2 regions of the Rhizobium sp. B21/90 genome follow, and region 1 is predicted to be linked to the other one. Evidence: riboswitches for the same ligand, from Rfam matches in the RefSeq annotation. Region 1 holds a riboswitch; the other holds the start of a gene.
What was found. A riboswitch is a leader RNA that binds a small molecule or an ion and turns the genes downstream of it on or off. The one in region 1 is predicted to bind thiamine pyrophosphate.
Positions count from the first base shown of each region.

Region 1 (4,208 bases):
ATCCGTCAAATGGGCGCCTTTAGGTATCCGAATCCCGGTAGCGCACCCGAAACGCATCCTCGAAGCCACCGATAAACTGATCGAAAAGGCGCGAAAAGGTCTGCATGTCGTCCTCGGACCAATCGGCAACGATATCCCCGATGAGCGCCCGCTTCTGTGCCTGCACCTCTGCAAGCAGCCGCTGGCCGAGCGCGCTCATCACCACGACGATGCGCCTTGCGTCCGCCTGCGATGCCTTGCGGCGCAGGACGCCACGCGTCACCATCTCGGCAACGATACGACTGGCCCGTGACGGATCGATGCGCAGGATCTCGGCAACCGCGCCGACCGTCACCTCGCCCCCCGCCTCCGCCCGTCTGATCGCGTCGAGCACGTCGAGATGCGAGAGCTCCAGGTCCGGCGCCACGTTCTGGATTGCCAGCCGGCTGATCATCCGGCGTCCGGTCATCAGCCGCATCCGCGTCATCACCTGTCCGATATGCTGGATATACGCCTCCTGCGCATCCATCGAAACCGGTTCGTCTGTCTTCAAGGTTACTGTCATTCCGCCACGGTAACAGATCATCGCGAAAAGTTGAATATGCAGAATGCATTCAAATGCGCTTGACAGATATATGCTATCAGCACATATAACGGCCACTCTGGATAGGAAGCCCCATGGATATGCACCTGCCGTCTGCGCCCCTTGTGGCGGATCCCCGTCGCCGGCTGATACTCTATCTGTTCCTGATGGTTGCCATGTTCATGGCGATGCTCGACAACCAGATCGTCTCGACCGCGCTCCCGACCATCGTCGGCGAATTCGGCCATCTCGAGCGTTTCGGCTGGATCGGCTCTGCCTATCTCCTCTCGCTGAGCGCCGTCATGCCGGTCTACGGCAAGCTGGGCGACCTTTTCGGCCGCAAATACGTGATGATCACCGCGATCGCCATCTTCACCGTCGGCTCCGCCATTTGCGGTCTTGCCGTGTCGATGAACACGCTGATTGCTGCCCGCGTCCTTCAAGGCCTTGGCGGCGGCGGTATCCTCGTATCGATCTTCTCGATCAACGCCGACCTGTTCGAGCCTCGAGAGAGAGCCCGCTACCAGAGCTATTCCAGCCTGGTCCTGATGGCATCAGGCGCCATCGGCCCGGTGCTCGGCGGCACGATGAGCGACCTGTTCGGCTGGCGCTCGATCTTTCTCGTCAACATACCGATCGGCTTCATCGTCCTTGCCGGCCTCATCACCATGCTCCCCTACCGGAAACCCGCCCGCAAGCCGCAGATCGACTATGCCGGCGCAATCGTGCTGGCGATGACGACCACCTGCATCGTGCTTGCCGCTGACGGTACCCAGCTGTTCGGATCGCTGCTGTCCCCGGCAGTTCTCGCTATTATCGCATTCGGCATCGTCTGCGCCATTTCCTGGGTCTTCATCGAGCGCCGCGCCCCGGAGCCGATCGTGCCGATGCAGTTGTTCCGCAATCCGACCTTCGGGCTGTTGCTGATCACCTCGCTCACCAGCGGCGCCATCGCCATCGGAATGGTCAACTATTTCGCGCTATTCCTGCAGACGACCACTGGCCTTTCGCCCTCGGTTGCCGGCCTGTTGTTCATTCTCCTGACCGGCGGCATCGTCTGTGGCTCGCTGTCGGCGGGACGGCTTATCTCGGCCACCGGGCGCTACAAGCCCTTCGCCATCGGCAGTGCGGCCTGCAGCATGATTGCCTTTGCGGCCCTGTCGCAAGTCCATGCCGGCACGCCGGTTTATCTGATCGGCGGCCTGATGCTGCTGCATGGCATTGGCATCGGGCTTGCCCAGCAGGTGCCGGTCATCGGCATCCAGAACGCAGCCTCTAGCCGCGATATCGGAGCAGCCACCGGCGCCGTCACGCTGTCGCGCATGGGCGGCGCCTCGATCGCCATCTCCATCTACGGCGCCATCATCGGCTCCCGCCTGCTGCATGTCGGCCTGTCGATCCCCGGCGTCAGCAATATCGAGGAAGTCACGCCGAAGATGATGGCGGCCTTGCCGGCTGCCACGCGCGAAGCCGTGGCCGAAGCCTACGCTGCCGCCTTCAACCCGCTGTTCCTGACGGCGTCGGGCATCTGCCTTGTCGGCCTGGTCACCGCACTTTGCCTTAAGAACGTCCAGCTACCGGGCGCAACCATTGCCAAGACGATCGACCCTGCGGCTGCAGCCCACGTCGCGGATTGATAAAGCTGGGCTTCGCGCGTGTCGGGGCCCCTTGCCATCCACCCCTCCCGCCGCTACATCTTTCCTCGCTCTAACGGGGTGCCTCATGTCCATCCGGACATCTGGCTGAGAGGCTTTCACCAGCCAACCCGCGGAACCTGATCCGGTTAACACCGGCGGAGGGATTAGACGCGCGAAATCAACAGCGCCTATTCTCCGTTTTAACGCGAACCAAGGAGGAGGCGCTTCGATGCCCACCCGATCTCTGACGACATTTATGGCTGGCCTTGTTCTGGCGGCCGGCACGACACTTCTGACCGCTCATGCCAGCCAGGCAGCAGACAAGACACTGACCGTCTATACCTACGAGAGTTTCACCGCCGACTGGGGCCCCGGCCCCAAGGTCAAGGCGGCGTTCGAAAAGACCTGCGGCTGCACCGTCAACTATGTCGCCGTCACCGATGGCGTCGCGCTCCTGTCGCGCCTGAAACTCGAGGGCAAGGACACCAAGGCGGACGTGGTTCTAGGTCTCGACACCAATCTCGTTGATGAAGCCAGGGATACCGGTCTGTTCGAGCCCGCCGGCATCGACACGACGGCCGTGAAGCTGCCGGGCGACTTCAAGGACGACGTCTTCGTTCCCTACGATTACGGGCATTTCGCAGTGGTCTACGACACGCAGGTCATCAAGAACCCGCCGAAGAGCATGAAGGAACTGGTTGAGGGAGACCCGTCGCAGAAGATCGTCATCGAGGATCCGCGTACCTCGACGCCGGGCCTGGGCCTGCTGCTTTGGGTGAAGTCGGTTTATGGCGACAAGTCTGCGGAAGCATGGAAAAAGCTCAAGGGCCGCATCCTGACCGTCACGCCTGGCTGGTCGGAAGCCTATGACCTGTTCACCAAGGGCGAAGCGCCGATGGTGCTCTCCTACACGACGTCGCCAGCCTATCACATGATCGCCGACAAGACCGACCGCTACCAGGCGGCATCCTTCTCGGAAGGCCACTACATCCAGATCGAGGTAGCAGGCCTGACGAAAACCTCTGCCAACAAGGATCTGGCGCGCGACTTCCTGAAATTCATGATCACACCCGTTTTTCAAGACATCATCCCGACCAACAACTGGATGATGCCGGTCGCCGCCACCTCGGAGCCGCTGCCGGATGCTTTCGGCAAGCTCGTCGTACCCACCAAGACGTTCCTGATGAGCCCCGCCGAAGTCGACAAGAACCGCAAGGCCTGGATCGACGAATGGCTGGCCGCCACCAGCGGCAACTGATCGAGCCCTATGCTGACGAAATCCGAGCGAGCGAAAGCACTGACCGGCGGGGCTATCAGCCTCGCCGGCATTCTGCTGTTCGTCGGCCTTGCTGTCGGCGCACTGCTCGCCGCCGGCATCGAGACGCAAGGCAACGCTCCTCTGCTCGATCCCTATATCCTGCGGGTCCTGCGGTTCACCTTGTTGCAGGCGACGCTCTCGACGGTGTTGTCGGTAACGCTTGCCATCCCCGTGGCGCGTGCCTTGGCCCGACAACGGAACTTTCCCGGCCGCCTCTGGCTGATCCGCCTCATGGCCGTGCCGATGGGGCTTCCGGTGCTGATCGGCGCCATGGGGCTTCTGGGCATCTGGGGCCGACAGGGCATCGTCAACGACGCCCTGCAGACGCTTGGCCTCGCACAACCGGTCAGCATTTATGGGCTTTCCGGCATTCTCGTAGCCCATGTGTTTTTCAACCTGCCGCTCGCCGTCAGGCTGATGCTGCCGGGCCTCGAGCGCGTGCCGCCGGAATACTGGTTGATGGCATCCGGCCTTGGCATGCGTCCGGGCGCCGTATTCCGCTTCATCGAATGGCCTGTGCTGCGGGCACTCATCCCCGGTATCGCCGGCCTCATCTTCATGCTCTGTGCCACCAGTTTTACCCTGGTCCTGATGCTCGGCGGCGGACCGGCGGCCACGACAATCGAAGTTGCCATCTATCAGGCGCTGCGGTTCGACTTCGACCCCGGCCGTGCCGTTGCACTGGCCTTGC
Region 1 is NZ_CP072162.1:462,246-466,453, reverse strand. Features, by position in the region: gene J5278_RS02165 (MarR family winged helix-turn-helix transcriptional regulator) at 20-544, opposite strand; gene J5278_RS02160 (MDR family MFS transporter) at 658-2,199, shown strand; TPP riboswitch at 2,264-2,380, shown strand; gene thiB (thiamine ABC transporter substrate binding subunit) at 2,429-3,457, shown strand; gene thiP (thiamine/thiamine pyrophosphate ABC transporter permease ThiP) at 3,467-4,208, shown strand, end outside.

Region 2 (4,208 bases), 1.4 Mb from region 1:
TCTGGCGAACAGGGTGCTGTTCATGGAGATGCTGGAGCGCAAGCTGAAGGAGGCAAAGCGCGACGGCGACGCGGTGGCCGTATGTTTCCTTGACCTCGACGGCTTCAAGGATGTCAACGATACGATGGGGCACCACGTTGGAGACGAGCTTCTGCAGCGGGTATCGCAGCGCCTGCTCGCCCATGTCGGCCCCCGCGACGTCGTCGCCCGCATCGGCGGCGATGAGTTTGCTGTCATCAATATCCTTAAAGCCAACGAGGATTTGAGCGAGGAAGCCAGCGAGAAGGAGAGCCTGGAGCTGCCGATCCGGCTGGTTGCAGAGCTGACGCGTCCTTACCTGTTGGACGATCACGAGGTGACCATTGGCGCCAGCGTTGGCGTGGCAAAGTTTCCCCAGCATTCCTCGGATCCGGAAGAACTGTTGAAATACGCGGATCTGGCCATGTACGAGGCCAAGGCCGAAGGGAAGGGACGCGTGCGCGTCTTCCGTCCTGACATGGACGAGCGGCTGCTGGCGCGAAAGGCGCTGGAAGTCGATCTGCGCAAAGCGCTCAAGCGGCGCGAGATGGAAGTTTACTACCAGCCTCTCGTGGACACCGCGACGCGTCAGGTATCCGGCTACGAGGCGCTGTTACGGTGGAACCATCCCCGGATGGGTCAAATCCCGCCAATGGACTTCATCCCGATTGCCGAGGATACAGGGCTGATCGGCGCGCTCGGTGCGTGGGTGCTCAACCAGGCCTGCGCCGATGCCGTGCGCTGGCCTGACCACATCACGGTCGCCGTCAATCTTTCCCCGATCCAGTTCCGTAACGACAACCTGATCCAGACGGTCGTCGCGGCCCTGACGGATAGCGGGCTCGAGGCCGGCCGGCTGGAGCTGGAAATCACGGAATCCGTCCTGCTCGATGCAGGCGCCCATACGGCGTCGACCTTGCTGGCCCTCAAGAAACTCGGCATCTCGATTGCTATGGATGATTTCGGTACCGGCTATTCGTCGCTGTCCAATCTCAGAAGTTTCCCCTTCGACAAGATCAAGATCGATCGGTCGTTCATCCGCGAGTTGACCCTGCATTCGGAATCACTGTCCGTCGTCCGGCTCATCACCGCTCTTGCCCAGACCCTGGGGATGTCGACGACGGCGGAGGGCGTGGAGACCGAGGAGCAGTTCGCCGTTCTCCAGGAGATCGGCTGCACGCAGGTTCAGGGCTATCTGTTCGCCAAACCGAAACCGGCGCGAGACCTCGGCAACGATCCTCGACAGTAATGCTGGCTTCCCCGGTTGATCTCAGGATGACGAGGGGCTATGGGCAGATATAGTGATATCGAGCGTGACGTGGCCCATGGTCGGGCCAAAGCGGCAGAAGGCCTCGTTGATCGTCGCAAAGACCGCGCCGGCATCGCCGCGCAGCTTGGTGCAGAAGTTCTTTGAACTGTGGAACACGCCGGACTGCTTGAGGAAGTCGATGCAGCCGTAGATCTCGTCCATGTGCTGATCGATGCCGAGAACGTAGAGCGAGAATTGCGCGGAGACAGTCTCTCCCGTCAGGGGCGTTTCGCGAACGGCTGCGAGAGCCGCCTGCTTGCGTTCTTCGAGCGGTAGGGTGCTGACCATGCTGGTGCTTGGCGTGCAGATCGGATCGTCGGGTTCGCCGGGGCAGCCGCGCGATACCGTGGCGTGCAGTACGCAGTGCTTGCCCGATGAGGCTGCCGCCACGAAGAGGTCGCGCATCGCTGGAAATAGTACGTCGGTCGAGCCGACCAGCAGGGTCGAGAGATCGTCGGTCGACACCCGCATCTGGTCACGATAGGGGTCCAGAGCACCGAGCGCGCCGTGGATGACGCCGACGAAATCGTCGGTCATCGGATAAAGTGATATTTGTGCGCCTGAAAACATTTTAGCCCGCCTCGCTCCGCTGGTATTATCCAGATCAGCTTTAGGGTTTGGAAGCATGTGCGCTTCGGTCTCAGCCCCGGCAATACGGAGCACCCCTGTCGATCCCCTCTGATAGCATGGAGCGGAAGAGATAAAAGCAGATTTTTCCCGGGTCGGCCGAGGGAGTGGAACTGCAAGGTCATGGCAGGCCGCATGCATCCTTTTGCCGCCTGACCCGTTTGCGAGGCGAGAGTTGCGGCTTGCAACGCGCAGGGACGCCATCAGATGAAAATTGCGACCTACAATGTAAACGGCGTGAACGGTCGCCTCGAAAACCTGCTGCGCTGGCTCGACGAATTCAGTCCGGACATCGTCTGTCTGCAGGAATTGAAGGCGCCGGACACCCGCTTCCCGGCTCGGGAAATCGAGCGGGCAGGCTACGGGGCGATCTGGCATGGGCAGAAAAGCTGGAACGGCGTGGCAATCCTGGCGCGGGACGCTATGCCGCTGGAGACCAGACGCGGGTTGCCCGGTGATGACGATGGACAGAGCCGTTATATCGAGGCGGCAATCGGCGGCGTCCTGGTCGGCTGCCTGTACCTTCCGAACGGCAATCCGCAACCAGGCCCGAAGTTCGAATACAAGCTAGCCTGGTTCCAGCGCCTCGCCGACTATGCGACCGAGCTTCTGGAGCTCGAGGTCCCGGTCGTCCTTGCCGGCGATTTCAATGTGATGCCGACCGAACTCGACGTTTATAATCCGAAACGCTGGATCGACGATGCGCTGTTTCATCCCGATGTCCGCTACGCCTTCCGGGAGCTCCTCGATCAAGGCTGGACAGACGGCATACGGCAGATGCACCCCGATCAACGGATCTATACGTTCTGGAAATATCTCCGCAACGCCTATGCCCGCGATGCCGGTTTGCGCATCGACCACTTCCTCCTCAGTCCCTCGCTGGTCGAGCGGCTGTGCGACGCCGGGGTCGACAGGGACGTCCGCGGCTGGGCGCATGCCAGCGATCATGCTCCCGCGTGGATCACGCTCGACGACTAGGGACGTCAAGGCGCTCCATGAACGCCTTGAATGCCTCGAGAAACGGTCGTTGCCCCCGCAGCAGCTTGATTTCCGCCTGATCGAGATCGAACCAGCCGGCGCGGTCGACTTCCGGAAAACTTTGTATCTGGCCGGATTTCGGCGGCCACTGCATTTCGAAACTGTTGCTGACGATCGCGTCTGCATCGATCTCGGCATTGGCCGCGAAAGCGACGACGACTTTGCCACCAGGCTGTCTGATTTCCCCGAGCAGCGTGAACGGACCGTTGAGGCTGGTGCCGATCTCCTCGCGGACCTCCCGGCGGGCCGCGGCGAGATCGTCCTCGTCCGGTTCGATGCCGCCTTTTGGAAGCGACCAGGCGCCTTCGTCCTTGCGGGCCCAGAAGGGGCCGCCCGGATGGACGAGCAGGACTTCGGGTGCCCCATGTGTGGCAAAGCGGTAGATCAGTACGCCGGCACTGCGTTTCACAATCTCAACTCTTCGCGTCAGCCTTGAGGGATAGCCCGAAATCTCGATAGACACTGAGACAATCGGTATAGCTGAGAGTTCTGCTCTCGCCATAAGAAACATGGGCGTTGGAAGCGCCTATACCTGCCTCTTCGGCGACGAACAGGATAGCCTCACCCAGTGACAGGCCTACAATCATGTCGTCGGCGCCGTCATCGCTGTCGATCCCTGTTATCGTTGCGGCAAGTGCGCGCTTGGAGAAGACGACCTCTCGCTCTGCTGGCCTCATGTCTGCGGGTCCTCCCGTTCGGCACGGCTTCAGCCGCGCAATTCTGGATACTTGCGCTGCAGTTCGCTGTCGTCGGAGCAGGAGGTGTCAACTGCGGACAACTCGACCGATACTGCTTCGCCGACGTCGAGTTCGCCATCATGATGGAGTTCGACCTGGTCTCCATCGTGCCTGACGAGGGTCGCAGACGATGTGAAGCCGCGTTTTAGCAACCAATCGCGGGGTGCCTTGACGAGCAGGGTAACAGCAAACTTGCCATTCTCTTTTTCGGTCGCGACAGTCACGCTGTAGGAAACTGGCGCGGTTTCGTTGGCCAGCTCAAGCTTGCCGGTCGCGTCTGCCTTGTGCAGGGTGTTGGTCATGATGATCCTCTCATTGTCATGTTCAGAAACAAATTCGGGCCCTTGAAGTTCCGATCCGTGCCGTTCGATGGCGTGCGTGGCAAATTGCCGAACGCTCATCCGCAGCCTGCAGGCTTCAGTGCCGCCATCCTTCAGATTGAATTCGGAGACTTCGGTGGGGAACCATGACGCGCAACG
Region 2 is NZ_CP072162.1:1,844,032-1,848,239, forward strand. Features, by position in the region: gene J5278_RS08765 (bifunctional diguanylate cyclase/phosphodiesterase) at 1-1,267, shown strand, start outside; gene J5278_RS08770 (YkoF family thiamine/hydroxymethylpyrimidine-binding protein) at 1,289-1,897, opposite strand; TPP riboswitch at 1,892-2,004, opposite strand; gene xth (exodeoxyribonuclease III) at 2,162-2,932, shown strand; gene J5278_RS08780 (NUDIX domain-containing protein) at 2,916-3,404, opposite strand; gene J5278_RS08785 (hypothetical protein) at 3,406-3,669, opposite strand; gene J5278_RS08790 (hypothetical protein) at 3,699-4,031, opposite strand.
Region 2: it holds a riboswitch for thiamine pyrophosphate, as region 1 does, so the genes downstream of both, J5278_RS08770 (YkoF family thiamine/hydroxymethylpyrimidine-binding protein) here and thiB (thiamine ABC transporter substrate binding subunit) in region 1, are expected to answer to the same signal.